DNA from 2 places in the Acidovorax sp. ST3 genome. Region 2 is predicted to be linked to the other one. Evidence: predicted binding sites of a transcription regulator. Region 2 holds the regulator's gene; the other holds the start of a gene.
The links. Region 2 encodes LexA, which represses DNA repair genes until DNA is damaged. Its sites were predicted from a motif close to ACTGTATNNNNATACAGT; they were not measured.
Positions count from the first base shown of each region.

Region 1 (15,819 bases), on a different contig from region 2:
ACGCTGCGCTGGCCGGTGGTGGGCTGACAACCCGCACCCGGCAGCCGCCCCGCTGCGCCAATCTTTGGGTTTGCCCAAGGTTGGCGTTTCAACAATCCCGGCATCTTCTTCACTTCACGAGATGCCATGAACCCTAACCGCCTTGTTACCCCGTCCACGGCGCGCAGCGCCCCCCTTCTCTCGCGGCGCTACTGGCTGGCCGTTGCAGGCCTTTCCACGCTGGGCGGCGTGCTCACCGCCTGCGGCGGTGGCGACGACGACGGCCCCCGCGAAGCCCACAAGCGGGTGCAGACCCTGGCCCAAGGGCTGGTGAAGCAGGGTGTGGTGGGCGCCGCAGCGGGGTGGGCGGACCCGCGCCAGATCCGCACAGCCGTCGCGGGGCTGCGCCGCCTGGCGGGCAATGCACACCTGGCCACGGGCGACCTGATGGCCATCGGCTCCAACACCAAGGCCATGACGGCCTGCGCGGCCGCGAGCGTGGTGGACCAGGGCCTGCTGCGCTGGGACAGCACACTGGCCCAGACGTTGCCCGAGCTGGCGCAGAGCGCCCTGCCCGCCTACCAGCAGATCACGCTGCGCGACCTGCTGGACCACCGCGCCGGGGTGATGGGTTTTTCAGCCATCGAAGACGTGGACCTGTTCGTGAATGCAGTGGGCCCCGAGGTGCTGGCGCGCTGGCAGCAACCTGCGCAGGCGGAGGCGTTCTTCCTGCAGTGGCTGCTGCGCCAGCCGCCCGTTCGCGGGACAGGCGCGGACCCCGGCTTTGCCTACTCCAACGCAGGCTATGCGCTGGCGGCCCGCATGCTGCGCGCGGCCACGGGCCTGGAGTGGGCGGATCTGCTGCGCCAGCGCGTGGCCCAGCCCCTGGGCCTGTCGCTCTTTGTGGGAGAACCGATGCGTGCCGGGAGCCAGCAGCCCGCCGGGCATGAAATCCTGGACGGGCGGCTGCAGCCCCTGCCGCTGGCCGAGGCGCCGGAACGTGTGTGGCTGGAGGTCTTGGACCCGGCAGGCGCCGTGAGCCTGACGGTGGACGAGGACGCACGGTGGCTGCAGTGGCATCTGCGGGCATTGCGCGGCGACGCCACCCCCTTGCCGCGAAGCTACGTGAAGGGTCTGCAGGACCTGGGGCACGCCCCCGCAGGCCGCTATGGCCTGGGTTGGCTGGTGCATGCGGCGCACGGCACAGGCTGGTTGCTGCACAACGGCCAGGACGCGGGCTTTCAGGCCATGTCGGTGGTCGCACTCGATGGCTCGCGCGCGGGCCTGGCCCACAGCAACATCGCCACGGCAGAGAGCATGGGCCAGCTCTACGACGGTGTCTCCACGCTGGTGGCCTGAGCCCGCCGGGCCCGCGCCGGGTGCTCAGCGCGGGTCGTGCGCCAGCAGCTTGTGTACCAGGGCTTTCAGGTCGGCCTGCAGGCGGGCCATGCCCTCGGGCTCCTGCGCGAGCGTCTGCTCGTCCATGTAGAGCTTGCGGTTGATCTCGACCTGGATGCTGTGGCGGTGCTGCGCGGGGTTGCCGTAGCGGCGCACCAGTTCCACGCCCTTGTAGGGGTGGTTGTATTCCACGCTGTAGCCGCACGCGCGAAGGTGCTCGCAGATCAGCGCGGACAGCGCCGGGCTGGCGGTGGTGCCGTCCCGGTCGCCCACTACGAAGTCGGCATGCTCCAGCCCCGGAAACTCGGTGGCAAAGCGCCCGGCCACAGCGGGCATGGAGTGGCAGTTGAGGTGGATGCTGTAGCCATGGCGCGCGTGGGCGGCATCGATGGCTTGTGCCACGGCGGCGTGGTACGGGCGCCAGCAGCGGTCAATGCGCGCGCGCACCTCGGCCACGGTGAGCTGGCGCTGGTAGATGGGCTCGCCTTCGTCGGTGAACTTCCACACCAGCCCTTTACCCAGGCGCACTTTGCTGAGCACTTTGGGGTCGGTGGAGATGGGGGCGGGCCAGTCACCGTCGAGCAGGCTGGTGTCCAGCTCGGTGGTGTCGCGGTTGGCGTCCAGGTAGATGCGGGGGAAATGGGCCTCGACCCAGGCCACGCCGAGCGCGGGGGCAAAGGCGTAGATCTTCTCGACGTGCGTGTCTTCGGCCCGGCGCAGCGTGGCCAGGTCGAGGGCGGAGCCAAAGTCGTCGGGGTATTGGGTGCCGCTGTGGGGAGAGTCGAGCACCAGCGGGGTGCTGCCGAGCACCGCAGTGACGGTGGTGGTGGCGGAGGGTTGTGTGGCAAGCCCCGGCGAGCCGGTGACGCCGGGCTGGGCTTGCTGAAAGCGGTGGTGGATCAGTTTCAAGGCTGCATGCATAGGCAGAGTGTGCGCAAAGGAGGGCGGCCGGCCTAGCCGCCCAGACCGGGATGTGACTATGGTTATCCCTGAGACCTTGAGCAGGCCCGGGAAGCAGGCTTGCCTGCGTCGTCTCACCATCCCAGCTGTGGCCGTCCCCGGGGCTCAGGGCCCGGGGGAAGTCAGGTCAGTCGAGCACCACCTTGGCGTAGGCGGCAACCCCCTTCATTTTCTCGATCTCGTGGGCGATCTGCGCGGTGAACTCTTTGGACGTTGTGCCCGATGGGTACAGGCCCTGCCCCGCGAGGCGCTCCCGCACAGTGGGTTCCTTCAGGGCCTGGGCCACAGCCTGCTGAATGCGGTCCACCACGGCGGTGGGTGTGCCCGTGGGGGCGACCAGGCCAAACCACGAGGGTTCGTTGGCCTGCTTGTAGCCCAGCGCGGCGTAGGTGGGCACGTCGGGCAGCACGTCCAGCCGCACGGGCCAGGACACGGCCAGCGCCCTGAGCTTGCCCGCCTTGATGTACGGCAGCGATGAGGCCACCTGGTCAAAGTACACACCCACCTGGCCCGCCAGTACATCGTTGATGGCCGGACCCGCGCCGCGGTAGGCGATGTGGACCATGGAGGTGCCCGACGCGCGCTTGAACAGCTCGCCCCACATGTGGCCGATGGTGCCGTTGCCGGGGGTGGCGTACGACACCTTGCCGGGGTTGGCCTTGAGGTATTTCACCAACTCGGCAAGGTCCTTGACGGGCAGCACCGTCGGGTTCACCACGATCACGCCAGGCGCCTTGACGATCTCGGTCACGCCCACAAAGTCCTTGGTGGGGTCGTACGGCAGCTTGCTGTAGACGGCGGGGTTCACGCCATGGGTGGACAGCGTGGCCACCCCCAGGGTGAGGCCGTCCACCGGAGCCCGCGCCACTTCGGCCATGCCGATGGAGCCACCTGCGCCGCCCCGGTTTTCCAGCACCACGGGCTGTTTGAGGATGCGCGCCAGCGGCTCTTGCAGGCTACGGGCCGTGATGTCGGTCGCTCCGCCCGGGGGGAAGGGCACGATGATGCGCAGGGGCTTGCCCTCTTGCGCCAAGGATATTCCAGGAAAGAAAGATACAGCGGCCAGCGCTGAGAGCATATGACGGCGTTGCATGGAGGATTCTCCTGTTGGGGAGCCTCAAGGTTACGGAGGCTGCTCTCAATCAACAAGCAATGGTTGGGCCTGATAACATTCCATAACGGAATGATCAAGCGCTGAGCCCATGTCCTCCCTCCGCCGGTTGTCGCCCCCTTTGCACCTGTTGCGCGCGTTCTCCATGGTCACGCGGTTTGGCAGCGTCTCCCGCGCGGCCGACGCCCTGCACCTCACCCAAAGCGCGGTCAGCAAGCAGGTCAAGGAGCTGGAGGGCTGGGTGGGCGTGCCGTTGTTCGAGCGCAGCCGCAAGCGCCTGGCGCTGACCCCCTCGGGCGAGCGCTACGAGAAGGCCGTGCGCGGCGTGCTGGCGCAGCTGGAGGCGGCCACGCTGGAGCTGATCACCAGCGATGACGGCGGCGGCGCGCTGCACCTGTCCAGCCTGCCCACGTTTGCGGCCAAGTGGCTCATTCCGCGCCTGCCCCAGTTCCAGCAGCAGCACCCGCAAATCACGCTGCACTTTGTGCCCTATGTGCACAGCTACGACTTCACCCGCCCCGAGCTGGACTGCGCCATCCTGTTCGGCGACGGCCACTGGCCCGGCGCGCACGCCCATCACATCACGGGCAACGAGGTGGCGCTAATCGCCCCCCGCACCAAGGTGGCCGACTGGCCCATCCACACCCCGCGCGATGTGGCCCGCTACACGCTGCTGCGCCACGTGACCGTGCCCGAGGCGTGGTTGCGCTGGAGCGAGACGCATGGGGTGGAGGGCCTCATCGACCCGCTGGCTGGGCCGCAGTTTGACCAGTTCCAGACCATGATCCGCGCTGTGATGGCAGGCATGGGCCTGGCGCTGGTGCCGCGCTGCCTGGTGCAAGACGAAATCACGGCGGGCCTGGTGCGCGAGCCCCTGCCCGATGCCGACCTGCGCGGCGGCTACCGGAGCGATGTGGGCTATTGGTTCTGCTACCCCGAAGGCCGCACGCAACTGCACGCGCTGCAGTGCTTCAAGGAATGGTTGCTGGCGTGCGCTGAGCCTGTGGGGGCTCAGACACCCGTATCGCCGCCCGCATAGGCCTCCAGCCCGATCGCCACCACAGTGGCTACGTCTTGACCCACCTCGGCGCGGAACTCTGCCTCGGCCTGCGCCACTGCATCCCGGAACGCTTGCAGCCACGCCAGGCCGGTGGGCGTGAAGCACACGCGTCGCGCCCGCGCATCCAGCGGGTCTGCCTGCCGTGTGACCAGCCCCCAGGCCTCGCACTGGTCCACCAGGTTGGCCATGGCCTGCTTGGTCATGCCCGCGCGCTGGGCCAGGTCGGTCAACCGGTCGCCCTGCAAGGCCAGGTGGCGCGTGATGTGCACATGGGCGGCCGTCACCTGGTCGCGCGCCGCCAGGTTGGACAGCGCCAGCGGCACCTCCACGTTGTGCGCCATGAGCTGCAGCGCCCGCGCGTCGAAGCGGCGCAATGCACTGCCCATCAGGCGGCCCAGGTGGGTTTGGCGCCAGCGGTCATCAGCTCCCGGGGCGGATGGGGTGGAGACGGCGGCAGGAGAAAAATCGGCCATGCGATATTGTCAGGCAAACTGACTAAAAATCGCTTTATCTGGATTTCATTGCTCGCATAAACTACTGTTCAAGCATCCAGCCTGTGATTAACCGCAGAGCAATGCAAGCATCCAACCTGTTGTTTTTCAAGGAGTTTCTCATGGACGTCGCAGTCAAAGGCACCAACCCCGCATTGCCCGTGAACACCGAAAAGGCCAAGGCCCTGGCCGCCGCGCTCGCCCAGATCGAGAAGCAATTTGGCAAGGGCACGATCATGCGCCTGGGTGAAGGCGAGGTGATCGAGGACATCCAGGTGGTCTCCACCGGCTCCCTGGGCCTGGACATTGCCCTGGGCGTGGGCGGCCTGCCGCGCGGCCGTGTGGTCGAGATCTACGGACCGGAATCGTCGGGCAAGACCACGCTCACGCTGCAGGTGGTGGCCGAGATGCAAAAGCAGGGCGGCACCTGCGCGTTTGTCGATGCCGAGCACGCCCTGGATGTGCAATACGCCCAGAAGCTGGGCGTGCAGCTGTCCGACCTGCTGATCAGCCAGCCCGACACGGGTGAACAAGCCCTGGAAATCGTGGACAGCCTGGTGCGTTCCGGTGCCGTGGACCTGATCATCGTGGACTCGGTGGCCGCGCTCACACCCAAGGCCGAAATCGAAGGCGAGATGGGCGATGCCCTGCCAGGCCTGCAGGCCCGCCTGATGAGCCAGGCGCTGCGCAAGCTGACCGCCACGATCAAGAAGACCAACTGCATGGTCATCTTCATCAACCAGATCCGCATGAAGATCGGCGTGATGTTCGGCTCGCCCGAAACGACGACCGGCGGTAACGCGCTCAAGTTCTATGCCTCCGTGCGCCTCGATATCCGCCGCACCGGCACCATCAAAAAGGGCGACGAAGCCATCGGCAACGAGACCAAGGTCAAGGTGGTCAAGAACAAGGTGAGCCCGCCTTTCAAGACGGCCGAGTTCGACATCCTGTTTGGCGAAGGCATCAGCCGCGAAGGCGAGATCATCGACATGGGCGTGAACGCCAAGGTCATCGAAAAGAGCGGCGCCTGGTACGCCTACAACGGCGAGAAGATCGGCCAGGGCCGTGACAACGCCCGCGAGTTCCTGCGCGAGAACCCCGACCTCGCCCGTGAAATTGAAAACAAGGTGCGTGAAGGGCTGGGCATTGCGCTGCTGCCTGGCGCACTGCAGGCCCCGGCAGCGGCTGCCGACGAGTGATTGACGGTTTTTGAAGCCAAATGGCCTGCAGGTGAACATTCCATATGCGCCTGCAGCTATTGAAAATATAGCGTTTGGTCAGCCATGGGATTCACTGCGCTCTCGCTCAAAGGCCGTGCACTGCGGCTGCTGAGCCAGCGCGAACATTCGCGGGCCGAGCTGCAGCGCAAGCTCAGCCCCCATGTGCAAGAGGGCGAAGACCTGGAGGCCGTGCTGGACGACCTGCAGGCCCGGGACTTCATCAGCGAGGCGCGGGTCGTGGAGTCGGTGCTGAACCGGCGCGCCGGTCGCCTGGGTGCATCGCGCATCCGGCAAGAGCTGCAATCCAAAGGGCTGGGCGCAGAGGCCGTGCAGCACGCCGTGGCCCAGCTGCAGGGCAGCGAACTGGAGCGTGCCCGCGAGGTGTGGCGCCGCAAGTTTGGCGAGCCCGCCGCAGACCCGCAAACCCGCGCCAAACAGATGCGCTTCTTGCTGACGCGGGGGTTCTCAGGCGATGTGGTGCGGCGCGCCGTGCAGGGCGCCGACGATTCCGACGAGGGGTGAGCGCACTGCTCACAAGCAGGGCTTTCGCCCCCTTCTGAAGCGCTGGGGTATGGTTACACGCCCAGCATCAACTGCAGGTTCTGCACGGCGGCACCGCTGGCGCCCTTGCCCAGGTTGTCCAGGCGCGCAATGACCACGGCTTGCCGGTATTGCTCGTTGGCAAACACGCGCAGTTCCAGCTTGTTGGTGTCGGTCAGCGTGTCGGCCGCCAGCTTCAAATCGCCGGTGGGCGGCAGCACGCTCACCCATTGTTCGGGCGTGTTGGTGCGGCTGTAGTGGGCAGCCAGCGCGTCGTGCAGGTCGCTGGCCTTGGGGGCGCCGGGCAGCAGGTCCAGGTGTAGCGGCAACTGCACCAGCATGCCCTGGCGGAAGTTGCCCACGGCGGGGATGAACACCGGGCGGCGTGTGAGCCCGGTGTAGCGCAGGATCTCGGGGATGTGCTTGTGCGACAGGCCCAGCGCATACGCCTCATAGGGCGCTGCGGTGCCCGCCTCGTAGGCTTCGATCATCGTGCGGCCACCGCCGGAGTAGCCCGACACCGAGGGCAGGCTCAAGGGGTAGTCCGCAGGGATCAGCCCCGCATCGACCAGCGGGCGCAAGATGGCAATGGCCCCTGTGGCGTAGCAGCCGGGGTTGGATACGCGGCTGGCTTCGCGCACTGCCTGTGCCTGCGATGCTGCGAGTTCTGGAAACCCGTACACCCAGCCATCGGCCGTGCGGTGCGCGGTGCTGGCATCGATGACCTTGACTTTGCGGCCCGAGCTGCGCTCGATCTCGTCCACCATGGCCACGGTGTCGCGCGCGGCGTCGTCGTGCAGGCACAGCACCACCAGATCCACCCCCGCGATCAGGTCGCGCTTGGCGGCAGGATCTTTGCGCAGCTCGGGCGCAATGCTGACCAGCTCGATCTGCGGCATGGCCTGCAGACGCTCGCGGATCTGCAGGCCTGTGGTGCCGGCTTCGCCATCAATAAAGACTTTGGACATGGAGGTGCTCCTGCAAAAAAGGGACGGCAGCGTCTGCCGGCAAAAGGGATGGGAAAGGCTGCGACGCCAACCCTGGATGTAAGCCAGGCACAAGGATGGTGCGTTGCAGCATGATACAGTCGCAGGTTGCCATGTCCCAAGCCCGCGGCCAGACAACTGTTCATGGTAAACGGGTAACTACCACCCTTCCCTGAGAGAGACCTCATGAAGATTCACGAATACCAAGGCAAGGAAATCTTGCGCAATTTTGGTGTGCCCGTTCCGCGTGGCATTCCCGCATTCACGGTGCAAGAAGCCGTGGAAGCAGCCCAGAAGCTCGGCGGCCCCGTGTGGGTGGTCAAGGCCCAGATCCACGCCGGTGGCCGTGGCAAGGGCGGCGGCGTGAAGGTTGCCAAGACCATTGACGACGTGAAGGCTCGCGCCAGCGAAATCCTGGGCATGCAACTGGTCACGCACCAGACCGGCCCTGAAGGCCAGAAGGTCCGCCGCCTGTACATCGAAGACGGCGCCGACATCAAGAACGAACTGTACGTTTCGCTGGTCACCGACCGCGCCACGCAGAAGGTCGCCCTGATCGCTTCGAGCGAAGGCGGCATGGATATCGAAGAGGTGGCCCACTCCACGCCCGAGAAGATCGTCACCGAGATGATCGACCCGCTGACCGGCATCACTGAAGCGCAAAGCCGCAAGGTCGCTGCTGCCATCGGCCTGACCGGCGCTTCCATCGACCAGGCTGTGGACATCTTCGCCAAGATCTACAAGTGCTACATGGACACCGATGCGTCGCTGGTGGAAATCAACCCGCTGAACTGCGACTCCAAGGGCAACCTGATGGCCCTGGACGCGAAGTTCAACTTTGACGCCAACGCCCTGTTCCGCCACCCCGAAATCGTGGCCTTCCGCGATCTGGACGAAGAAGACCCTGCCGAGGTCGAAGCCTCCAAGTTCGACCTGGCATACATCAGCCTGGACGGCAACATCGGCTGCCTGGTGAACGGCGCGGGCCTGGCCATGGCCACCATGGACACCATCAAGCTGTTCGGCGGCGAGCCAGCCAACTTCCTGGACGTGGGCGGCGGTGCTACCCCCGAGAAGGTCACCGAAGCCTTCAAGATCATGCTCAAGAACCCCAAGGTCAAGGGCATTCTGGTCAACATCTTCGGCGGCATCATGAAGTGCGACACGATCGCCACCGGCGTGATCACCGCTTGCAAGGCTGTGAACCTGAACGTGCCGCTGGTCGTGCGCATGAAGGGCACGAACGAAGAGCTGGGCAAGAAGATGCTGGCCGAGTCCGGCCTGCCCATCATCGCTGCAGACACCATGGCCGAAGCTGCGACCAAGATCGTTGCTGCCGTCAAGTAAGCCCGGAGAACACACATGTCGATCTACATCAACAAAGACACCAAGGTCATCACCCAGGGCATCACGGGCAAGACTGGCCAGTTCCACACTGAAAAGTGCCAGGAATACGCGAACGGCAAGAACGCTTTCGTGGCGGGCGTGAACCCCAAGAAGGCCGGCGAGTCGATCTTCAACATCCCAATCTACGCCTCCGTCAAGGAAGCCGCCCAGCAGACCGGCGCCACCGTGTCGGTGATCTATGTGCCTCCTGCAGGCGCTGCGGACGCGATCTGGGAAGCCGTCGAAGCCGACCTGGACCTGGCCATCTGCATCACCGAAGGCATTCCCGTCAAGGACATGCTGATGGTGCGCAACAAGATGAAGGCCAAGGAAGCTGCCGGTGGCAAGAAGACCCTGCTGCTGGGCCCCAACTGCCCTGGCCTGATCACGCCTGACGAAATCAAGATCGGCATCATGCCCGGTCACATCCACCGCAAGGGACGTATTGGCGTGGTGTCCCGCTCGGGCACGCTGACATACGAAGCCGTGGCCATGCTGACCGAAGTGGGTCTGGGCCAGTCGAGCGCCGTGGGCATTGGTGGGGACCCCATCAACGGCCTCAAGCACATCGACGTGATGAAGGCTTTCAACGACGATCCGGACACCGACGCCGTGATCATGATCGGCGAAATCGGCGGTCCTGACGAAGCCGAAGCCGCCCAATGGTGCAAGGCCAACATGAAGAAGCCCGTGGTCGGTTTCATCGCTGGCGTGACGGCCCCTCCCGGCAAGCGCATGGGCCACGCTGGCGCGCTGATCTCCGGCGGTGCTGACACGGCCGACGCCAAGCTCGCCATCATGGAAGAGTCGGGCTTCGTCATCACGCGCAACCCGTCTGAACTGGGCAAGCTGCTCAAGGCCCAGCTGAAGTAAGTTGCCTTGCCCTGTCGCGACCGTAAGCACAATTACGGACGCGGCGCTCGGCACAGACCGCTAGACTGGCGGCTCCAACAAAAAGAGAAGCGCTCGGAACCCCGGTTCCGGGCGCTTCTTGCATTCATAACAGTGGAGTCAGTCATGGAGTTTCTGCAAAGCGCCGATTTCTGGATCGGCCTGGTGAAGATCGTCTGGATCAACATCATTCTTTCGGGCGATAACGCGGTGGTCATCGCGCTGGCTGCCCGGTCCCTTCCCCCCCATCAGCAAAAGAAAGCCGTGTTCTGGGGCTCTGGCGCCGCCGTGGTTCTGCGGATCTTGCTGACGGTGGTGGCGGCCAAGCTGCTGGAGCTGTCGTTCCTGCAGATCGTGGGCGGCTGCCTGTTGCTGTGGATTGGCTATCAGCTGCTCAGCGATGACGAGGAGGAAGAGGGAGAGTCCAAGACCTATGGCAGCCTGATGGCCGCCGTTCGCACCATCCTCATTGCCGACCTGGTGATGAGCCTCGACAACGTGATCGCCGTGGCCGCTGCGGCCCAGGGCAACGTGGTGCTGCTGGTGCTGGGCTTGGCCATCAGCATTCCGCTGGTCATCTTTGGCAGCACCCTTATGATCAAGCTCATGGAGCGTTTCCCCATCATCGTGGTGCTGGGCGCTGCCCTGATTGGCTGGGTGGGTGGTGAAACCATCGCCAGCGATGCTATCTTGCACGACTATGCGGTGGCGCATCCCGCACTGCACTATGTGGCGGCCGCACTCGGCGCTGCGCTGGTCGTAGGCGTCGGCAAGTTCTGGCGCAAGGGGTCGAACAGCGCCTCCGTCACCTGATGGCTGAAGCTGCGGCCGGGGCTTGCGCGCAGGCCTCGGCTGCTGTGTCAGATACAACGTGTGACAAAAATGGCACGGCAGTCACTTTCCATGGAAAGGCTGCGTGACAAGAACGGCACCTGACGCTGCCCCGGGGGGCCGATTCGCCGCCCATCCCCTTGTCTCTGCTGTCCCGACTGCCTGTGTTTGCCTGGGCGCGGTTATTGCTTGAAACCCACCCAATACTGAGTGGAACAACAGCAAGTGGGACGAAAAACCTCGGCGCGGCGGATGGGTGGATGGCGTACCGATGGCTTGTGGGGCGGATTGGTGGCATTGGCTGTTGCAGGCCTGTGCGCAGTGACGGGCGCATCGCTCACGCTTGAACATAAGCTCTACGACGCGGCCATCCGCACTTCGTCACCCGCCCCGCTGGCCGACGTGGTGATTGTGGGCATCGACGATGCCAGCCTGGCTGCACAGGGCCCGTCGCCCTGGTCGCGCGACATCCATGCCCGCTTGATTGATCGCCTGTCCGCAGCCGGTGCCCAAACCGTTGTTTACACTCCCGCGTTCACGCAGCCCCAGAGTGACAGGGGGTTGGCCTATCTGCGCAAAATCCGCGACACCCTGTCAACCTCGACAGAAATAACCCCGCTGACAGCCGAACTGGGCCGCGTGGTGGGAGAGGCAGAAGCCGCACTGGACGGAGATGCGCGTCTGACGGCATCCATCCAGCGGGCGGGCAATGTGTTCCTGGCCTCGCGGTATGAAAATGCGGGTGCTGCAGCCCCTCTGCCCGCGTACGTACGCCGCAGCACGGCACCCGACCCGGGTACGACTGCAACCACGCTGCAATCCGCGCAGCACCCCATCCCGTCGCTGGGAACGGTGGCTGCGGGAGTGGGGCATGTGTACGCAGAGCCCGACAACGACGGCCGTGTGCGCCAGATTCCTCTGCTGCTTCGCTACGACAGCGTCGGGGTGCCGTCCTTGGCGTTGCTGGCGGTACAACACAGCCTGCACCTGGGCCTGGATGACCTTCGGGCGCTGGATGCGTTGGAGGGCTTGCGCCTAGGCGGGTTGAACATTCCCAGCAATGCAGGAGTCATGCTGCGCCCTCGCTGGCAGGTGTCCGGTGACGGTGCAGGTACATTCCCAACGCTCTCAGCTGCAAATGTGCTCGACGGAACTGCTCCCACCGGCAGCCTCAAGGGCAAGATCGTGCTGGTGGGCGAAATGACAGATGCGCCGGGCGCTACCGCAGTGAGGGTGGGAGAGCGTCTCGTCCATCCCGTGGAGGAGCTTGCGCAAGCCGTGTCGTCCATGCGCCTCGGATTGGGGGTAGTCGAACCAGGCTGGGCCATGCCGGTCACCTGGCTGGTGTTAGCGCTGGCGCTGCTCTATGTGGTGCTGGTAGCGCCCCGTTTGGCGCGGCCCTTGGTGGTGGCGGTGGGGGCCGGGCTCGTGCTTGCGGGTGTTGCCACGGAGTGGACGCTTTTGCGTTACGGCGGTTTGTGGCTTTCTTTGCTGTTGCCTGTTCTGGCCGTACTGACCGGTACCACCGTCGTGGCACTTTTGCACCGGGGGCAGCGCAGCGAAACCTCCGCGCGCTCTGCCGAAGCCGCCGAAGCCGACCGCATGATGGGCTTGGCCCTGCAAGGCCAAGGGCAGCTGGACATGGCCTTTGAGCGCTTGCGCAAGGTGCCTGCCAGCGGCGCACTTCTGGACAATCTCTACCATCTGGCGGAGGACTTCGAACGCAAGCGCCACTTCGGCAAGGCGCAGGCGGTATACGAACATATCCTGCGCCATGACCGGCACTACAAGGACGCTCGCAGCCGCTACAAGCGTGCCAAGGCGCAGGCTCAAGGGGGGGCGCAAGCTCCGCAGGGCGCCACAGACTCTTTGCCTGGCGCCTCCGCCGCAACACCCCGCCTGCCAGGCGATGCGAGCGTCGGCGTGCCCATGTTGGGCCGCTACCAGATTGATCGCGAAATTGGCAAAGGTGCCATGGGGGTGGTGTATCTGGGGCGCGATCCCAAGATCGGCCGCGTCGTGGCCATCAAGACGCTGGCCTTGGGACAGGAGTTTGAAGGCGATGCCTTGATTGATGCGCGCGCGCGGTTTTTCCGCGAGGCCGAAACTGCGGGGCGATTGCAGCATCCGAACATCGTCACCATTTTTGATGCCGGCGAGGAGCATGACTTGGCCTACATCGCCATGGAGTTCCTCAAAGGCGAGGATCTGACCCATGCTTGCGGCCAGGACCGGCTGCTGCCAGTTTCCACCGTGCTCTCCATTGCGGCCAGGGTGGCCGATGCGCTGGACTATGCCCATGCCCACAACGTGGTGCACCGCGATATCAAGCCGGCCAACATCATGTTTGACAGCGGTACCGACGCGGTGAAGGTGACGGACTTCGGCATTGCGCGGATCACGGATTCGAGCAAGACCCGCACGGGGCTCGTTCTGGGGACCCCCAGCTTCATGTCCCCGGAGCAATTGGCCGGAAAGAAGGTCGACGGGCGTTCGGATCTTTATTCGCTGGGTATCACCCTCTTCCAGTTGCTGACGGGTACGCTCCCGCTGCGGGGTGCGTCCATGACCGAGCTGATGCACAAGATTGCGAGCGTGGAGGCTCCCGATGTGCGGCAGCTGCGCCCTGAACTTTCAGCGGCAGTGGCCAAGGTGGTGGCGCTGTCGTTGCAAAAGCGCCCTGAGGCACGCTATCAGACCGGGCGGCAGTTTGCGGCGGACCTGCGGCAGGCCCTGGCGGGCGACGCGCAATCCAGCACTGAGGCAGTCGTCTATGATGCGGACCGCGATGCAACAGGGCAAGAAATGGCGGATTTTCAGGAAACCGTGATGGAGCCCCCCGCCGTGCGGGGTGCGGCAGCCCCGCCGATTTCGGGCGCCCCATGACGCACGCCTCCACATCCATGACCTACGAATTCACTGCGCGGACCGACAAGGGCCGCGTGCGTTCCAACAACGAAGACGCGGTCGCCGTTGACCGCGATGCGCAGGTCGCGATACTGGCCGATGGCATGGGCGGCTACAACGCGGGTGAGGTGGCCAGCGGCATGGCCACCACCTTCATCCGTACCGAGATGGCCCGCTGGCTGGCCCAAGCAGGTGCAAGCCCTCAGTCCACGGACGTGCGCAGGGCGCTGGAAATCTGCGTCGAGAACGCCAACCATGCCATTTTGGGAGCGTCGCTCTCTAACCCGCAGTACGCGGGCATGGGCACGACGCTGGTGGTGGCGGTGTTCCACGGCAGCCGCCTGATCCTGGGGCATATCGGCGATTCCCGCTGCTACCGCCTGCGCGATGGTGCTTTGCAGCAAATCACGCGCGACCATTCCTGGTTGCAGGAGCAGGTCGATGCAGGGCTGTTGACGGCGCAGCAGGCGGCCCTGTCTTCCAATCGCAATCTGGTGACGCGGGCCCTGGGTGTGGAGCCCAATGTGCTGATGGAAGTCAACGAGTTCCAGGTGGCGCCGAATGACCTGTTCCTGCTGTGCTCCGACGGACTCACCGACATGGTGTCCGATTCGGATCTGGCGGAGCTGGTACGGGCGCCCATGCCTTTGGAAGAAAAAGCGACACTGCTCATTGACACCGCCAATGCCAACGGTGGTCGTGATAACGTGAGCGTGCTGCTGGTGCAGGCTGCCGCAGGAGGCAAGAAGCGCGGCCTCATGTCCCGATTGCTAGGGGCCTCTTGAACGGCCCGAACTACAACAATTCATCACATCAGGAGTGGATCATGCCGAGAATGATCGTTTCAATCGACGGCGTTGTTATCAAGGAAGTGCAGCTGACCAAGGAGCGGACTACGCTTGGTCGGCGCCCATACAACGACATCGTGATCGACAACCTCGCGGTGAGCGGTGAACATGCGGTGCTCCACATGGTGGGACACGATGTGGAGATTGAGGATCTGGGCAGCACGAACGGCACCTACGTGAATGCGAAGGCCGTCAAGCGCCAGGAGCTGCGCAATGGCGACACGGTCGAGGTGGGCAAGTACAAGATCCGCTTTTTGCAGGATGCCGAAGGTCAGAATTTCGAGAAGACCATGATCTTCAAGCCCGGCATGGTGCCGCCTGCAGTGGCCGCCGCCAGGCCCGCGCCAGCCGCCCCTGCGCCCGCTCCGATTTCAGCGGTGATTCGTGTCATGTCGGGCGCTGCAGCGGGGCGCGAGGTGTCCTTGCAAAAGGTCGTGACTACTATTGGCAAGCCTGGCGTGGCCGTGGCATCCATCACCAAGCGGCACCAAGGTTTTGTCCTGTCTCACGTGGAGGGGCCTGAAATGCCGCTGCTCAACGGTGCGGCCATTGGTGCTTCGCCCGTACCTCTCAAGCACGGTGATCGCCTGGAGCTGGCTGGCACCGAAATGCAGTTCGAACAGACCTGATGCCTGGCATGGGCCCGCGCCATGGCCGCGGGCCTCTGCTGACCTGAATCTTCTCTCCTTGCGCGTGGACCCATGCTGCAGTCCCTGTCGCACCTGTTCCGCCGACGCTGGCGGCGCATTGCAGTCACTCTGATACCGCTGGTTTTTGCACTGCTGCATGTGGCCGATGTGCTCCACCTTCAGGTGTTGGAGAGACTGGACAACATCATCTACGACACCCGCCTGCGGGTGACCATGCCTCGAACGCTGGACGAGCGCATCGTCATTGTCGATATCGACGAGAAAAGTCTGGGGCGTGTGGGCCAATGGCCCTGGCGCAGGGACAAAATGGCCGCGCTAGTGCGCGAACTGTTTGAGCGCCAGCAAGTGTCGGTCATCGGGTTTGACGTTCTGTTTGCCGAGTCCGACGAGAGTTCAGGTCTCTCTACGTTGCAAGAGCTGGCCCAAGGCCCTTTGCGCAGCCAGCCGGCCTTCCAGGAGCAACTGAAAAGACTGGCACCGTCGCTGGACTACGACGCGCTTTTTGCGCAGTCCTTGCGTGGGCAGCCCGTGGTGCTGGGCTACTACCTGTCGGGCGAAGAC
Region 1 is NZ_QKVP01000004.1:531,304-547,122, forward strand. It holds gene DNK89_RS15105 (HAMP domain-containing sensor histidine kinase) at 1-27, shown strand, start outside; gene DNK89_RS15110 (serine hydrolase) at 127-1,338, shown strand; gene DNK89_RS15115 (N-formylglutamate amidohydrolase) at 1,363-2,298, opposite strand; gene DNK89_RS15120 (tripartite tricarboxylate transporter substrate binding protein) at 2,465-3,430, opposite strand; gene DNK89_RS15125 (LysR substrate-binding domain-containing protein) at 3,540-4,487, shown strand; gene DNK89_RS15130 (MarR family winged helix-turn-helix transcriptional regulator) at 4,460-4,981, opposite strand; gene recA (recombinase RecA) at 5,122-6,198, shown strand; gene recX (recombination regulator RecX) at 6,283-6,741, shown strand; gene argC (N-acetyl-gamma-glutamyl-phosphate reductase) at 6,795-7,727, opposite strand; gene sucC (ADP-forming succinate--CoA ligase subunit beta) at 7,932-9,092, shown strand; gene sucD (succinate--CoA ligase subunit alpha) at 9,108-10,004, shown strand; gene DNK89_RS15160 (TerC family protein) at 10,149-10,835, shown strand; gene DNK89_RS15165 (CHASE2 domain-containing serine/threonine-protein kinase) at 11,106-13,739, shown strand; gene DNK89_RS15170 (Stp1/IreP family PP2C-type Ser/Thr phosphatase) at 13,757-14,545, shown strand; gene DNK89_RS15175 (FHA domain-containing protein) at 14,587-15,237, shown strand; gene DNK89_RS15180 (CHASE2 domain-containing protein) at 15,310-15,819, shown strand, end outside.
Region 1: the regulator LexA is predicted to act here: its motif matches at 5,045-5,062, upstream of recA (recombinase RecA).

Region 2 (15,819 bases):
CGCGTTGCGACTGCCTCCATAGGGGCGCGCCACAAGGGGTCGCGGGACCCGTGGGCAAACAGGACGATGGCTTGGGTCATGGGGCGAGGCAAAGTCAGATTGTCAGCGTCTCAGCACCAGCCAGCCAAATGCCGCCAGCGAGAGCAGGGAATAGATCAGGCCGGGCGCCGCTGCTGTCAGCCATGGCGACCAGTTTTGCAGGTTGCCCGCATAGCCGAAAACGTTGTTGAGCAAGAAGAAGCTGATACCCGCCATCACGCCACCGAACACGTAACCCGCAATGCCGCCCGAGCGGAAATGCAGGTAGGCAAAAGGTAGCGCCAGCACCACCATCACCAGACAGCTCAAGGGGTAGAACACCTTGCGCCAGAACTCGATCTCGTACTTCTGCGCGGACTGTCCATTGGCGTTCAGATGTCGGATGAACTGAAAGAGGTCCAGCGTGGCCATGCGATCGGGTTTGAGCAGGGACGCCGCCACCATGTCGGCGCTGATCTTGGTCGGCCACTGCAGGGAGGGGCTCTCCAGATGCTCCACGCGGGCCTCGTTCTTGTCGCTTTGTTGTTCAAAGTGACTGCGCTGCACCTTCTCCAGGGTCCACGATCCATCGGTGCCGAACTGCCCCGACGCAGCCCGGGTCTGCGACGCCAGGCGCCCCTTCTCGTCAAACTCGAAGATGCGCACGTCCAGCATGCCGCCATTGGGGGTGAGTGCGCGCACGTTGACGGCAAAGGAATGGTCCTCTTGCCGTTCTTTGAGCCATGCGCCTGTGGCGCCCGCCGTCAGCCGCCCCAGGTAGCGCACTTTGATGAGCTGCGCGGTGCGGTCGGTCAATGGGGCTAGGTAATCACCGACGGCGAAGGTCAGCAGCACAAAGACGCCGCCGAGCGTGAGCAAGGTGCGCAGCGCGCGCCAGGGGCCCATGCCGCTGGTGCGCATGATGGTGAATTCCGAGCTTTGGGCCAGGCGCGCCATCACGAAGATGGTGCCAATCAGTACCGTGATGGGCAGTAGTTCATACAGGTGACTGGGAATGCTGAGCACCACAAACAGCAACGCGTGCGATAGCTGGTAGCCATCCTCCCCGGCACGGCCCACCCAGCGGAGCTCATCCACCAGGTCAAAGAAGAAGAAGAGGGCCAGAAAACCTACGGTGACGAAGGTGACGGCGCCCAGGGCCTCGCGGTGAATCAGGCGGCGGATGGTTTTCATGCGGACTGTCCTCTCGCCTCAGCAGATCGCCAGAGGCGGCGCACCGTCCATTGGTTGTGGCGCACCGCCAGCACCAGCAGCGAGGCTGCCAGCATGCCGCCATGCAGCATCACCATGAAGCTGGTCAGGCCCAGCCGGTCGGCACCCACCCAGCTCTGGCCCAGGGTCATGAGGTTGTAGTAGACGATGAATGCAAACAGCGCGAACACCATGCTGGTGCTGCGCGCTGCACGCGGGTTGACGCTGGCCACGGCCAGGCCCAGCAGCACAAAGTTGAGGGCAGCGAGTGCAAGGCCCAGCCGCCATCCCAGCTCGGCGCGGTAGGCGGGCAGCGGCTGCATTACGAGGTCGTAGGTGGTGCGTGTCTTCACCGCCTGCTCTTCAGCCGACCCAGGGGGCGCGCTGCCGATGCGGGTGCCGTACAGGCTGAACTCGCTGATCTTCACACCGGGCTTGTCCCGCGACGTCTCCAGGCGCTGGCCGTCGCTCAGCAGGGCCATGCGTTCACCGCCCTGGGTCTCCAGCCGGGCGCTGCGGGCGGAGGTGACGGATTCGCGTTTGCCGTCATTGGCGGCAATGAAGACGTTGTTGGCCGCCAGTGTGTCCGGGGTGTCCTTGTCAATAAAGAACACGCGGCTGCCGTTGGACGACTCCTGGAACTCGCCCGGAGCGATGCGGTCGATGTCGCTGCGCTGCTCGTAGCGGGTCTTGAGTTCCTGGATCTGGGAGTTGGCCCATGGCCACACCAGCAGCGACAGCACGGCGATCACCACCATCACCGGCCAGGCAAAGCGCAGCAGGGGTCGCACCAGACTGATGAGGCCGCGCCCGCTGGCGAACCAGATCACCATTTCGCTGTCGCGGTACATGCGCGATAGCGTGCCGACCACCGCAATGAACAGACTGAGGCTGAGAATGGTGGGCAATTGCCCCAAGACGGTGAAGCCCATGACGAGCATCACGTCGGACGGGCTGACGCTGCCCTTGGAGGCCTGGCCCAGCGTGCGGATGAGCATCATGGTCATGACCACGGTCACCAGCACCACAAGGGTCGCGCCGAAGCTGCGCGCCAGCTCCTTGCGGATGGATGAATCGAATAACATTGGCTCGAAGGAAAACACCAATTATGAACTTTGATCTCAAGACCCTTGAACTTGCTGCGGCAGCTTCGGAGAAATGCGACCTGCTGATCGTGATGCTTCCCGAGGGCTTCAAGCCCGGCAAGGATGCGCTGTCCGCCCTGGCAGCCCTGGCGCTCAAGAACGGAGATCTGACCACCAAAGCCGGTAAACACCTGCAGCTCTACCAGGTGCCTGCCGTCGCAGCCCGCCGCGTGGTGCTGGTGGGCCTGGGTGACGGCTCGGCGCGCGCAGCGCGCCAGGCGCTGCAGTCGCTGGGCGGCGCCATCAAGGCGCCACACACCAAGCGCGTGGTGCTGTGTTTCGCGGGCGAGGCCCCTGCGGCGGCCGTCAGCGCTGCTGTTCAGGCCGTGGCAGATGTGAGCTATGTGTACACCACCACCAAAACCAAGGTGGAGGCACGCAGCCTGAGCCGCTGTGTGGTGGGCGTGCCGGATGCGGCCAGCGCGCGTGACGGGTTTGACAGCGGTGTGGCCTTGGTGGCTGGCGTGGAGTTTGCGCGGGAATGGGGCAACCGCCCGGCCAACCATGCCACCCCCAACCTGCTGGCTGACGCGGCCAAAACCCTCGCCAAGCTGCCACGCATCCAGTGCAAGGTGCATGGCCCCGCAGAGGTGGCGCGCCTGGGCATGGGCGCTTTCATGGCGGTGGCCAAGGGCTCTGAAGAGCCGCTGCGTTTCATCGAGCTGCGCTACAACGGCGCGGCCAAGGACCAGGCGCCCATCGTTCTGGTGGGCAAAGGCATCACCTTTGACACCGGCGGTATCTCGATCAAGCCCGCGCCCGAGATGGACGAGATGAAGTTCGACATGTGCGGCGCTGCCAGTGTGCTGGGCACCTTCCGCGCGCTGGGAGAGTTGCAGCCTGCCGTCAATGTGGTGGGCCTGATCCCGGCGTGCGAAAACATGCCCGACGGGCGCGCCGTCAAGCCGGGCGATGTGGTTACGAGCATGAGCGGCCAGACCATCGAGATTCTGAACACCGATGCAGAGGGGCGCCTGGTGTTGTGCGATGCGTTGACCTACGCCGCGCGATTCAAGCCTGCCGCGGTGGTGGATATCGCCACACTGACGGGTGCCTGCGTGATCGCGCTGGGCGGCGTGCGCAGCGGCCTGTTCGCTAACAACGATGGTCTGGCGGAGTCTTTGCAGGCGGCCGGCGAAGCCGCGCAAGACCTTTGCTGGCGCATGCCCCTGGATGACGACTATGCGGACGGCCTCAAGAGCAACTTTGCCGACATGGGCAATGTGGCCGGCCGTGCGGGTGGCTCCATCACCGCTGCCAAGTTCTTGCAAAAGTTCGTGGGCGACATGCCGTGGGCGCATCTGGACATTGCAGGCACCGCGTGGAAAGGTGGGGCGGCCAAGGGTTCTACAGGCCGGCCCGTGGGGCTGCTGGTGCACTATGTGCTCGAACAGTCCAGGTCGCAGGTCCGTACGGCAAAGGCCCCCAAGTCCGCGTCGCGCTCTGCGACCAGCAAGGCGGCTACGGGCACTGCCCGCAAGCCTGCCGCTAAGCGGCCCGCTGGCAGCAAGTCTGCCTGACCGTGCCATGACCGAGGTGGCCTTTCACTTCAATGCGCCCGACAAGCTGGCGTATGCATGCCGGTTCGCGCGCAAAGTGCAGCGCAGCGGAGCCCGCCTGGTCATCGCAGCGCCGGCGGATGCGCTCCAGACGCTGGACCGCATGCTCTGGTTGATGGCCCCCCAGGACTTTGTGGCCCATTGCCACGCCGATGCTGACGAGGAGCTGGTTCAGGCTTCGCCGGTATTGTTGGCGCAGGATGCACGCTTGGCGCCGCACCACGAAGTCTTGCTGAATCTTCATGCGGAAGTGCCCGAGGGTTTTGGCCGGTTTGACCGCCTGGTGGAAGTCGTGAGTGCCCAGGACGAAACCGACCGTGCCCAGGCGCGTACGCGATGGCGCCATTACGCGTCCCGTGGCTATGCCATTACCCGCCACGATCTGGTGCTGAAAGCGGGCTGATGGCGCTTCCACCCAAGACCCCTCCGCGTTTCGTGCCCACGCTCACCGAAGTGGTGCAAGTGCCCGACGCCGCGTCCCCGGCGCCGGGCGCTACGAATCCAGCAGCGCGCACAACAGTTCTTTCTCCATCGCAGTCGGCTGCGCTGGCAAAGGCAGCCCCGCCCACCGTGCGACCCGCTGCGATGCCGCAGGCCAGTGCACTCGCCTCTGCGGCGCGTCCTGCGGCGGCGCCCTTCGTTGCGCCACCACCGGTGGTTTCTCCTCAAGCGTCGCGCGCTGTGGCTTCACCTGCCCAGCAACGTCCATCAACCTTCGCTGCTGCCACTTCCGTAGGGATGCCACCAGTGTCCGCGCCTGTTGCGGCCCGCGCCTTGCCCGAAGGGATGGAGGAATACATGGTGCACCGCGTCATGCAGCGTGTGGATGTGGTGCTCGATCAGCGCCTTCGCGAGGCAATCGCCACAGTGGTGCAGGAGCAGACGCGTTCGGTACTGCCACGCCTGCGCGAAGAGATCGAATCAGTGGTTCGGCACGCGGTGTATGAAGCCGTGGCAGACGAGTTGGCCAGCGGTGCGCCGCCTGCGCCAAAGGGATGACAGGGTATTCCCCTGTGGTTTCTCTCGCGTTTAATCGTGTTCCCTAATGATCTGGCCCGTAAATTGCGATATGTTCGCCTGCGTTGAGACACAAGAAGATTCTCAGCGTTTATCTTTACTGGAGATTTGATATGCAATTGAAGTTGAAACTGACCGTGGTTGCTGCTATCGCGGCTGTTGCTGGTGTGGCCTCTGCACAAGAGCAGGTGGTCAAGATCGGCCACGTGGCTCCGGTTTCCGGCGCCCAAGCCCACTACGGCAAGGACAACGAAAATGGCGCCCGCATGGCCATTGAAGAGCTGAACGCTCAAGGCGTCACCATCGGCGGCAAGAAGATCAAATTCGAGCTGCAAGCTGAAGATGACGCTGCCGATCCAAAGCAGGGCACTGCTGCTGCACAAAAGCTGTGCGACTCCAAGGTCGTTGGCGTTGTCGGCCACCTCAACTCCGGTACCACGATTCCCGCCTCCAAGGTGTACAACGATTGCGGCATCCCCATGGTGACGGGCGCTGCAACCAACCCCAACCTGACCAAGCCTGGCTACAAGACCACGTTCCGTATCATCGCCAACGACAACGCCCTCGGCGCTGGTCTGGCGTTCTACGCAGTGGACACGCTGAAGCTCAAGACCGTTGCGATCATCGATGACCGTACGGCTTACGGCCAAGGCGTTGCCGACGTGTTCAAGAAGACCGCTACGGCCAAGGGCATGAAGGTGGTGGACGAGCAGTTCACGACCGACAAGGCCACCGACTTCATGGCCATCTTGACCGCCATCAAGGCCAAGAACCCCGACGCCATCTTCTACGGCGGCATGGACCCTCAAGCCGGCCCCATGCTGCGCCAGATGGAGCAACTGGGCATGGCCAACGTCAAGTACTTCGGTGGTGACGGCGTTTGCACGTCTGAAATCGCCAAGCTGGCTGCTGGCGCCAAGACCCTGGCCAACGTGATCTGCGCTGAAGGCGGCTCCTCGCTGGCCAAGATGCCTGGCGGCACCGCCTGGAAGGCCAAGTACGACGCCAAGTACCCTGGCCAGTTCCAGGTGTACAGCCCCTACACCTATGACGCCACGTTCCTGCTGGTCGACGCCATGAAGCGCGCCAATTCCGTGGACCCCAAGGTGTACGTGAACGAACTGGCCAAGGCCAACTTCAAGGGCGTGACCTCCACCATCGCCTTCGAGCCCAACGGCGAAATGAAGAACCCAGCCATCACGCTGTACGTCTACAAGGACGGCAAGAAGACACCTCTGTAATTGAGTGTGGCTTGCTGCTGTGGGGCATTTCGATGCCCCGCGGCCATCAAAAACGGCTTCCCTCGGGAAGCCTTTTTGTTGTGAGGTACAACAGCCAGTCGCGTAATTGGAGCTGGTGGATGACCGACAGCCGCTAGCGTCTCACCTGTAATGAGCCCGGGTTCACGATGTTGGTGGGTGTGCCTTTGATGAAATTCACCACGTTGTCAAACGCTGCACCAAAGTAGAGCTCGTAGCTGTCCTGCTCGACATACCCAATGTGTGGTGTGCAAATGCAATTTTCCAGGCGGAGCAGGGCGTGACCCTGCAGGATGGGTTCGCTCTCGAACACATCCACCGCTGCCAAGCCTGGGCGACCCCGATTGAGGGCCGCGATCAGTGCGTCTGGCTCGATCAGCTCTGCGCGTGATGTATTGACCAGCAGCGAAGTGGGCTTCATGCACGAAAGGTCTTCGAGCGAGATGATGCCGCGCGTCTCGTCGTTCAGGCGCAGGTGCAAAGAGATCACGTCGCATTGCGAGAAGAACTCTTCCCGTGTGGCCGCTGCCTGGTAGCCGTCTGTCAACGCCTGCGCACGCGATGCCTCTCGACCCCAGACGCGCACGTTCATGCCAAACGCGCGTCCGTACCCAGCCACCAGTTGTCCAATGCGGCCATAGCCCCAGATGCCCAGGGTCTTGCCCCTCAGCACGTTGCCAATCCCGAAGTTGGCGGGCATCGAGGCGGTCTTGAGACCAGACTGCTGCCAGGCGCCATGTTTGAGGTTGGAGATGTACTGGGGCAGCCGGCGCATGGAGGCCATCACCAGGGCCCAGGTCAGCTCAGCCGGTGCAACCGGGGACCCAACTCCCTCTGCCACGGCAATGCCGCGCTCGGTACATGCCGCCACATCAATGTGGCTGCCAATCTTGCCGGTCTGTGCGATGAGCTTGAGCCGAGGGAGCTTCTCTACCAATTGGCGCGTGATCTGGGTCCGTTCACGGATCAGCACGATGATGTCTGCATCTTTGAGACGCACCGAAAGCTGCCCCAGCCCCTTGACCGTGTTGGTGTAGACCTTGGCGGTGTATGCGTCGAGCCGCGATGCGCAATGCAGCTTGCGCACTGCATCCTGGTAATCGTCGAGGATCACAATGTTCATCCCGACATTGTGCCTTGGTGGGCGCGGAGAAGAGCCCCCCAAGCCCTGTGGGCATGCCAAAGCCTCCAGTTTTTGGTGACGGAGTGCTGCGGAAAAACCAGAAATGGCCTTATTACTCCGCACGACCGCACGACCGCACGACCGCACGACCGCACGATTGGCGCAGGCTGGCGTCAGTGTTTTGTGTCGATCAAGATCGGGTAAGGCTCAGCACCAGCCTTGAAGCTTTGGGTGCAATCCTCACACCACCTCATCGGAGTTAGCTCCTTAACGTGAAGGGGAGGCCGTCATCGTGGGCGGTATTAGGTAGCGTTTTCCACCTTAGGCCGCTCGCAATGTCCAGTAAATCAGGCCCTGACAGCCTCGGATGCCGCCAAACGGTCCAGCTCTGCGCAGACATCTGCCATGCGGCCTGCAATCACCAGGCGTCCGGTACCTGCGGCGTCAGAAGCCCGGCGCAGCACTTTGGTTGTTCGTGGGCCGCAGGAAGCCGTACCCACCGCTGATAGGAAAGCTTGCCGTTTGCTGCCGCCCATGTGTGTTGGCAGAAAAGAGCGCTGCGTGTCGGGCAAACGGGCAGGGCTTTCTGGCGCTCGTGCAGGTGGTTTGGCCGTAAAAGGCCAGTTCCCGCGAGGAGCACGTTGTCCTTGGTGCTGTTCAGCACGATGAAGTGTTGCAACGTCTGCAGCCCGTCTTTGGGAAATAAAGGGCGATGCATTCCCAAATTCAGTGGACTCTCTTGTCTCTGCTTGCTCCGGTAGGGTCGTCTTGTCTGCAGACGCTAGCTCCGCACTGGCAAACAGCTTTTTGAGGCTGCGAACAGGGCTCTGCAGGGCAGAAAGGGTGAACAAAGCAATTCCCATGTGAAAACTCCGAAAGTCGGGGGTTGAACATAGGCAGGATTGCAAAGTGGCTGAGTACCGGATCTCTCAAAAGCAGCGTGAGACTGTCCCCTGCGGTGCAGGCAACTGCTCCGCCGATTCATCACACATAGCTTGGAAGTTGTTGGCACTCAACGGGACCCGCATCGCAGGGCTGGTGTACTGACCAGAATCTGTCCACCAAACGCCCGCCACCCACGGTGCGGCCCCTGAGCGCGTGCTACATCAGCATGGTGTTGCGGATAAGGCCCACTGCCAGGCCTTCGATCTCAAAGGGCTCACCCGGCTGCACCACGATCACGGGATAGTCGGGGTTCTCGGGCAACAACTCAATGGCGTTGGCGGTACGGCGAAGGCGCTTGACAGTGACGTCGTCACCCAGGCGGGCGACGATGATCTGGCCGTTGCGGGCTTCGCGGGTGGATTGAACGGCCAGCAAATCGCCATCCATGATGCCCGCGTCACGCATCGACATGCCCCGCACCTTGAGCAGGTAATCGGGCTTGTGCTGGAAGAGGCTGTTTTCTACGCTGTAGGTCTGGTCTACATGTTCCTGCGCGAGAATGGGCGACCCCGCAGCCACCCGGCCTACCAAAGGCAAGACCAGTTGCGACAGGCCCGGGATGGGCAGGCTGAACTGGCTGCCGCGCGCGGCGTTGATGGAGCGCACCGTGTCGCCGCGCAGGCGGATGCCCCGTGAGGTGCCGCTGACCAGCTCAATCACCCCTTTACGGGCAAGAGCCTGAAGGTGTTCTTCTGCCGCGTTGGCTGACTTGAAACCCAGCTCGGCCGCGATTTCTGCGCGGGTGGGAGGCGCGCCGGTGCGTGCGATAGCGGTCTGGATGAGATCCAGAATCTGCTGCTGGCGGGCGGTGAGTTTGGGGTTGTCGAGCATGGTGGTTTCCGGTGCAGGCGGTTACAGTGATGAACAACTGTTTTTTAATCCAGTAACTGTATTTTTCACCAGTTTTTCGGAGTATGCAAGTGAGTGGGCAAAAAATTGTGGTTTTGGGCACCGGTGGCACGATTGCGGGCACCTCGGCCCAAGCGGGGGACAACATTGGCTACACCGCCGCGCAGGTGGGCGTGGAACAACTGCTGACGGCCGTGCCCGGTCTGCAGGCTCTGGCAGGCGGCGCCTTGGTTGCAGAGCAAGTTGCGCAGATCGACAGCAAGGACATGGATAGTGAGGTGTGGCGCACGCTGGCATTGCGTTGCGCCCACCATCTGAATGACTCGGAGGTGAGGGGGGTGGTCATCACCCACGGCACGGACACCCTGGAAGAAACAGCGTGGTTCTTGCACGAAGTGCTGGACGCCGCCAAACCCGTGGTGCTGACCTGCGCGATGCGGCCTGCCACAGCCTTGACCCCCGATGGCCCCCAGAACCTGCTGGACGCGGTGGCAACTGTATTGGTGCCAGGTGCCACCGGTGTGCTGGCTGTTGCGGCGGGTGAAGTGCATGGCGCACGGTATGTGCAAAAGGTGCATCCTTACCGCGTCAATGCCTTCAGCTCGGGGGATGCTGGACCTTTGGGTTGGGTGGAAGAGGGGGTAGTCCGTTGGGCATGCAATAGCCCGGCGGTGCAGGTAGAAAATGCCGATGGTGCTATCAATAATATAGTTAATGCTGCTGCCTGGCCGTGGGTGGAAATCGTCATGAATCATGCCGGGGCATCGGGCAGGGCGGTGGATGCGCTGGTGCGAGAGGGCGTGCAGGGCCTGGTGGTGGCCTGCACCGGCAATGGCACGATTCACCACGATCTGGAGGCCGCTTTGGTGCGCGCGCAGAACGCCGGGGTGCGGGTGGTGCGCTCCACCCGCTGCGCGGAGGGGCAGGTGCTGCCCAAGCCGGGGGACGCGCTGCCCGCCTCGCAGGGCCTGTCGCCGGTCAAGGCGCGGGTTGCCCTGATGCTGGATTTGCTGCGGATGCATTGATCTAAAAAGGGCCGGCAGCCGTGTTCACCGCACTCAAGACACACGCCTGGGCTTACCCCGCGCTGGAGGTCGTCCATATCATCGGTATTGCGTTGCTGCTGGGCAATCTGGTGCTGCTGGAGTTGCGGGTCTTCGGACGTGGTGTGGCACTGCCGGTGAAAGACCTCGCGCGGCTGAGTCTCACTGTGGCGCTGTGCGGCTTCGGATTGGCCGCAGCGTCGGGGCTGCTGATGTTTGCCACCCAGCCTGCAGAGCTGCTCAGCAACCGCGCCTTCACCTTGAAGATGCTGTTGTTAATGCTTGCGGGCTGCAACGCGGCGTGGTTTCATGCACGCGGTTCGCTTGCATGCCTGGACGGGTTGGCGCGCGTGCAGATGCTGGTGTCCACCGTGATCTGGCTGTCGGTGGTGGCCTGTGGCCGCTGGATTGCGTACCTTTGATATGACCCCTTGAAGCGGGTTTTATTCCTACGGGAGTCTTTATGGGCTTGCAACGTCGTCATGTGCTGATCGCCGCGAGTGCCTTGCCTTTGGGGGCACACGCGCATCACGGCTGGAGCAGTTTTGATGCGGACCGACCGCTGTATCTGGAGGGCACGGCGCGCAAAGTACGGTGGCAAAACCCGCATGCGGAGCTGGAGCTGGAATTGCCCGCTGCGCTCCGTTTGCCTCCAGATCTTTCCCAGCGGCCTGTGCCTGCACAGACCGCGCCGGTGGACGGGCGCGCACTGCTGGCCAAAACCGTGCTGCCCACCCGCAAGGACCGCGTCTGGGAGGTTGAGCTGGCTCCGTTGACCCGTATGCAGGCCTGGCAGGTGCCAGAGATCAAGCCGGGTACGGCCGTGTCTGTGGTGGGCTTTGGCCTGCGGGACGAAAAGGGCGAGGCAGTGCTGCGCGCCGAATACCTGTTTGTGGACGGCAAGGCCTACGGCCTGCGATCCAGCCCCGCCTGAGCCCAGGCATGTGCCCGCAGCGGGCGGCTGTCGCGGCCACCGTGCGGCAGGGTGGCCCATGAAAAAAGCGACGCCCTGGTGCAGTGCGTCGCTTTCAGGAGCCTTGAGCGCCCAACGTGCGTCAGGCGGATCTTGGCCCTTGGTTCATTGCATCAGCTGGCCAGCGCCTGCAGCGCGCGTGCGGTGATCTCGTCCACGCTGCCCGTACCACTGATGGCGCGGTACTTGGGCGCTGCGGCGGGTTCAGCCTTGGCCCAGTTGCTGTAGTAATCCACCAGGGGGCGCGTCTGGTCGCTGTAGACCTGCAGGCGCTTCTTGACGGTTTCTTCCTTGTCGTCTTCGCGCTGGATCAGTTCTTCACCGGTCACGTCATCCTTGCCTTCGACCTTGGGTGGGTTGAACTTGACGTGGTAGGTCCGGCCGCTGGCCGGGTGCGAGCGGCGGCCGCTCATGCGTTCGATGATGGCGTCAAAGGGCACATCGATTTCGAGCACGTAGTCGAGCTTGACGCCAGCTGCCTTCATGGCGTCGGCCTGGGGAATGGTGCGGGGGAAGCCGTCAAACAGGAAGCCGTTGGCGCAGTCTGGCTGCGTGATGCGCTCCTTGACGAGACCGATGATGATGTCGTCGCTGACCAGGGCGCCCGAGTCCATCACGGCCTTGGCCTGCAGGCCCAAGGGGGTGCCAGCCTTGACGGCGGCACGCAGCATGTCGCCGGTGGAGATCTGGGGGATGCCGTACTTCTGGCAGATGAATGTGGCTTGCGTGCCCTTTCCGGCGCCAGGCGCGCCCAACAGAATCAGTCTCATGGATGTCCTCGAAGGTTAGAAATCGGGTGGCGCCGCTGGCGGGGACGTTCGAAGGGCGCCTGTAGCCGTTCTGTGCGCCCGGGATGCGGTGCTCTCGTTACAGTTGAGGATAGCATGTGACCACCTTGCGCGGACTTACATGGGTGACCGTTTCTAGGTCGGTGCCTCCATGGGAGCGCTGCAAGGGTCATCTGTGCGACCCCGGATGCATCCAACATGCATGCCAATGCGGATCGTTGGCGCCTGAAAACTGTCAGCGAAACAGCGCGCGAACCCGCTCCAGGTCCTCTGGCGTGTCCACGCCAGGGCCCGGCGCCGCGTCTGCCAGGTGAACGGCGATGCGGTGGCCGTGCCACAGTGCACGGAGCTGTTCCAGCGCCTCGATGGCCTCGGTCGGCGCAGGCGCCAATTGTGGAAACTCCCGCAGAAACCCCGCGCGATAGCTGTAGATCCCCACGTGGCGTAGCGGTGCAAAGCCTTGCAGTGCCTTCACGCCGGGCTGGGCGGCCTGTGCTGCACCCTGCCACCAGGTCGTGCCGGCATGGTCGCGCCCAAAAGGGATGGGCGCGCGGCTGAAGTAATGGGCCAGGCCCCGCGCGTCCAGCACCACCTTCACCACGTTGGGGTTGGTGTAGTCGGCCAGGGACGCGATGGTATGGGCGGCGGTGCCCATGCTGGCTCCAGGGCGCTGGCCGTATTGACCATCTCGATCTTGCAGCAGGGCGGCCACTGCATTGATGAGCGCGGGGTCTATCAGGGGCTCGTCGCCCTGCACGTTGACAACGATATCGTCACCCTGCAGCCCCAGTTGTGTGCAGGCCTCGGCCAGCCGGTCACTGCCGCTGGCGTGGTCGGCGCGGGTCATGACGGCATCCACACCATGGGCTGCGCAGGCTTGCAGGATGCGGGCGTCGTCTGCAGCCACCACCACGCGGACTGCGGCGCTCTGCGCAGCACGCTGGGCCACGCGCACCACCATGGGCAGGCCCGCAATGTCGGCCAGGGGCTTGTCGGGCAAGCGGCTCGACGCCATGCGTGCCGGTATCAGCACGGTAAAGGGGTTGTTGGCTGCGGGGACTACGGGGGCGCTCACTGCTCCAGTTCCTCGTCGGTCAGGGGGCGGGCTTCGTTCTCCAGCAGCACCGGGATTCCGTCGCGCACCGGGTAGGCCAGCCGCGCGCTGCGCGAGACGAGTTCCTGAGCCTCGCGGTCATACGTCAAAGGGCCTTTGGTGACGGGGCAGACCAGCAGTTCAAGCAGTTTGGGGTCCATGGGGGAGGAGCTTTCCGGGTGGGTTCGTTCAGGCAGGGGCAGATGATAGCGGCGGCTTCTTGCCTCCTGGGCTGGGATTGATCTGGTTCAGCCAGTCATCCAGGGCAACAAAAAAGCGCGGGTCCAACTGCGTGGCCAGCGGCACGGCCAGAGCGTCCGGATGGCGCGTCCAGAGCTTCACCGCGTCCTTTTCTGTGCAAACTAGCCGTAAGCGCTGGTCGGATATGCGCTGCCAGCTATAAAAATCATAGTGATCGGGTAAGGCCTCGGTGTGCTCCAGCGTCAGGCGCTGGGTGCGCAACATGGCAAAGAACTCGGCGGGTCGGGCCACAGCGGCCACCGCATGCAGGGGCTGCCCTTGCAGTTGTGCCAGTGGCACGTGGTGGCCGTCCGATTGCACGGCATAGGGCGCCAGGCTGCGTTGGAGGGCAAATGCCGGCGCTGTGGTGCCGCGCGGCGGTGCGCTGCCTGCATGCAGCACCATGTCCACGGGGCGGGGCCAGGGCTCCCGCAGCGGGCCTGCGGGCAGCAGAAAGCCGTTGCCGATGCCTTGGTCGTTGAAGATGCAGATCTCCAGGTCCCGCCGCAGTGCGAGGTGCTGCAAGCCGTCATCGCAGACGATCACATCGGTATCGGGTTGGGCTGCCAGCAACGCGCGTGCGGCGGTGATGCGCCGTGGGGCCACAAACACGGGTACCGTGCCGCCCCCCGCTACGCTGCGGGCAATCAAGGCCGGCTCGTCGCCCACCTCGCTGGCAGGGCTGTCGGGTTGCACGGCACGGCAGTCATGTGTGCTGCGACCGTAGCCGCGCGAGATCACGCCCGGGCGCAGACCACGCGCCTGCAGGTGTTTGACGAGTGCGATGACCACCGGGGTCTTACCGGCGCCTCCGGCAATCACATTGCCCACCACGATGACAGGGCGGCCCGGGTGCTCGGACCGAAGCCAGCCCCGGCGGTACAGCCAGCGGCGCAGGGCCACCAAGGCGCCATACATGAGAGAGACGGGCCAGAGCGCCCACGCCGCTGGACCCCGGGACTGCCAGATGTTCTGCAGCCGCTGTTCGGCCGTGGCAGAGGAGGGCGGAGGGGCTTGCGGGGCCGAAGCCCGGGGCGGCTGCGGCCCGGAAGCGGCCATTCCCGTCAGCGGCTGGCCGCGCGGCCCGACGCGGACGACTGCGTGGCGAACGTGATCTGCGTGAGGCCCACGCGGCGCGCGGCCTCCATCACGGTGACCACGGACTGGTGCGGCGACATGGCGTCGGCGCTGATGATGACTACGCTGTCGCGGCCTGCGGTGGCGGCGGTGCGCAGCGCCTGGGCGATGGCATCCACGCTCTTGCCTTCCACGCCGGTCTTGTTGACGGCGTAGCGGCCGTCTGCGGCCACCGACACGATCACTTCCTTGGGGTGGTCGCGCTGTTGCTCGGCATCGGCCACGGGCAGGGTGAGCTGCAGCTCCGTGAACTTGCTGTAGGTGGTGGTGAGCATCAAAAAGATGAGGATCACCAGCAGCACGTCGATGAACGGGATCAGGTTGATCTCGGGCTCATCCTTGGCGCGGGGGCGAAAGTTCATGGCGCTTATTTGGCTTTGCGCAGGCGCAGGATGTGGCGAACGAACTGCTCCGATGCCAGTTCCAGCGTGAGCAGATACGCGTCCACGCGGGCCCGGAAGTAGCGCCAGAAGATCAGCGAAGGGATGGCCACGATCAGGCCAAATGCTGTGTTGTAGAGCGCAATCGAGATGCCATGTGCCAGCTGTGCCGGGTTGCCACCGCCCATGGCCTGGCCCACACCGCCGCCGCCGGCTTGCGAACCAAAGATCTCGATCATGCCGATGACGGTGCCCAGCAGGCCCAGCAGCGGCGCGGCCGAGGCGATGGTGGCCAGGGCCGACAGGTACTTCTCCAGCCGGTGAGCCACTGCGCGGCCTGTACCTTCCATCGCGGCGCGCAGGTCGGTTTCGCTGCACTGGGGGTTGCTGTTGAGGGTGCGCAGACCGCTGGCCAGCACTTCGCCCAGGGCCGAGTTCTGGGCAAGCTGGTTCACCACATCGGGGGTGGGCAGGGCCTTGGACGACACCGTGATGGCTTCGTCGAGAAGTTTTGGGGGGGCCACGCGGGCCGTTTTCAGGGCCAGAAAACGTTCAAAAATCAGTGCCAGTCCCAGGACGGAACACGCGATCAGGGGCCAGATGGGCCAGCCTGCGGCTTGTATGATGGACAGCAAATCTCTCTCCGCGCAGATGAAAGCAATCGGCGATTATGGCCCAGCTTGTGGCGGCCACTGCGTCACAAACCGTTACGTTATCGCGCATGCTTCCCCTCGTTGCGCTCACCCACAAAAACTGTGGATAACTTTGTGGGCAACCCACATCCGCAGCCCCGCAAAGTGGCTCCGCGCCGTGCTTGCAACAGATTGATGAAAAATTGTGCAATGAAAAACATATATAAATCAACAGCTTGCACGTGTTCTCGTGTTTTGCGGCCGATTGGGGTGTCTGGCTTTAAGGCGGCTCCCGCTGGCCCGAAACTGTGGAGTACTCGCATGGGGGGCGCCACGCCAACGCGCGCCATTTCTCATGTTTGACCGCTCAAGCCCAGCAGCGGCGCCCCGTATCTGGGAAGTTGGC
Region 2 is NZ_QKVP01000001.1:585,514-601,332, reverse strand. It holds gene DNK89_RS02695 (sirohydrochlorin chelatase) at 1-80, opposite strand, end outside; gene lptG (LPS export ABC transporter permease LptG) at 103-1,212, opposite strand; gene lptF (LPS export ABC transporter permease LptF) at 1,209-2,315, opposite strand; gene DNK89_RS02680 (leucyl aminopeptidase) at 2,339-3,895, shown strand; gene DNK89_RS02675 (DNA polymerase III subunit chi) at 3,903-4,337, shown strand; gene DNK89_RS24680 (hypothetical protein) at 4,682-4,933, shown strand; gene DNK89_RS02665 (branched-chain amino acid ABC transporter substrate-binding protein) at 5,065-6,192, shown strand; gene DNK89_RS02660 (D-2-hydroxyacid dehydrogenase family protein) at 6,326-7,333, opposite strand; gene DNK89_RS24490 (hypothetical protein) at 7,752-8,051, opposite strand; gene lexA (transcriptional repressor LexA) at 8,435-9,109, opposite strand; gene DNK89_RS02650 (asparaginase) at 9,193-10,152, shown strand; gene DNK89_RS02645 (hypothetical protein) at 10,173-10,592, shown strand; gene DNK89_RS02640 (DUF6152 family protein) at 10,634-11,104, shown strand; gene adk (adenylate kinase) at 11,257-11,913, opposite strand; gene kdsB (3-deoxy-manno-octulosonate cytidylyltransferase) at 12,167-13,006, opposite strand; gene DNK89_RS02625 (Trm112 family protein) at 13,003-13,185, opposite strand; gene lpxK (tetraacyldisaccharide 4'-kinase) at 13,214-14,323, opposite strand; gene DNK89_RS02615 (biopolymer transporter ExbD) at 14,329-14,763, opposite strand; gene DNK89_RS02610 (MotA/TolQ/ExbB proton channel family protein) at 14,769-15,416, opposite strand; gene xseA (exodeoxyribonuclease VII large subunit) at 15,769-15,819, shown strand, end outside.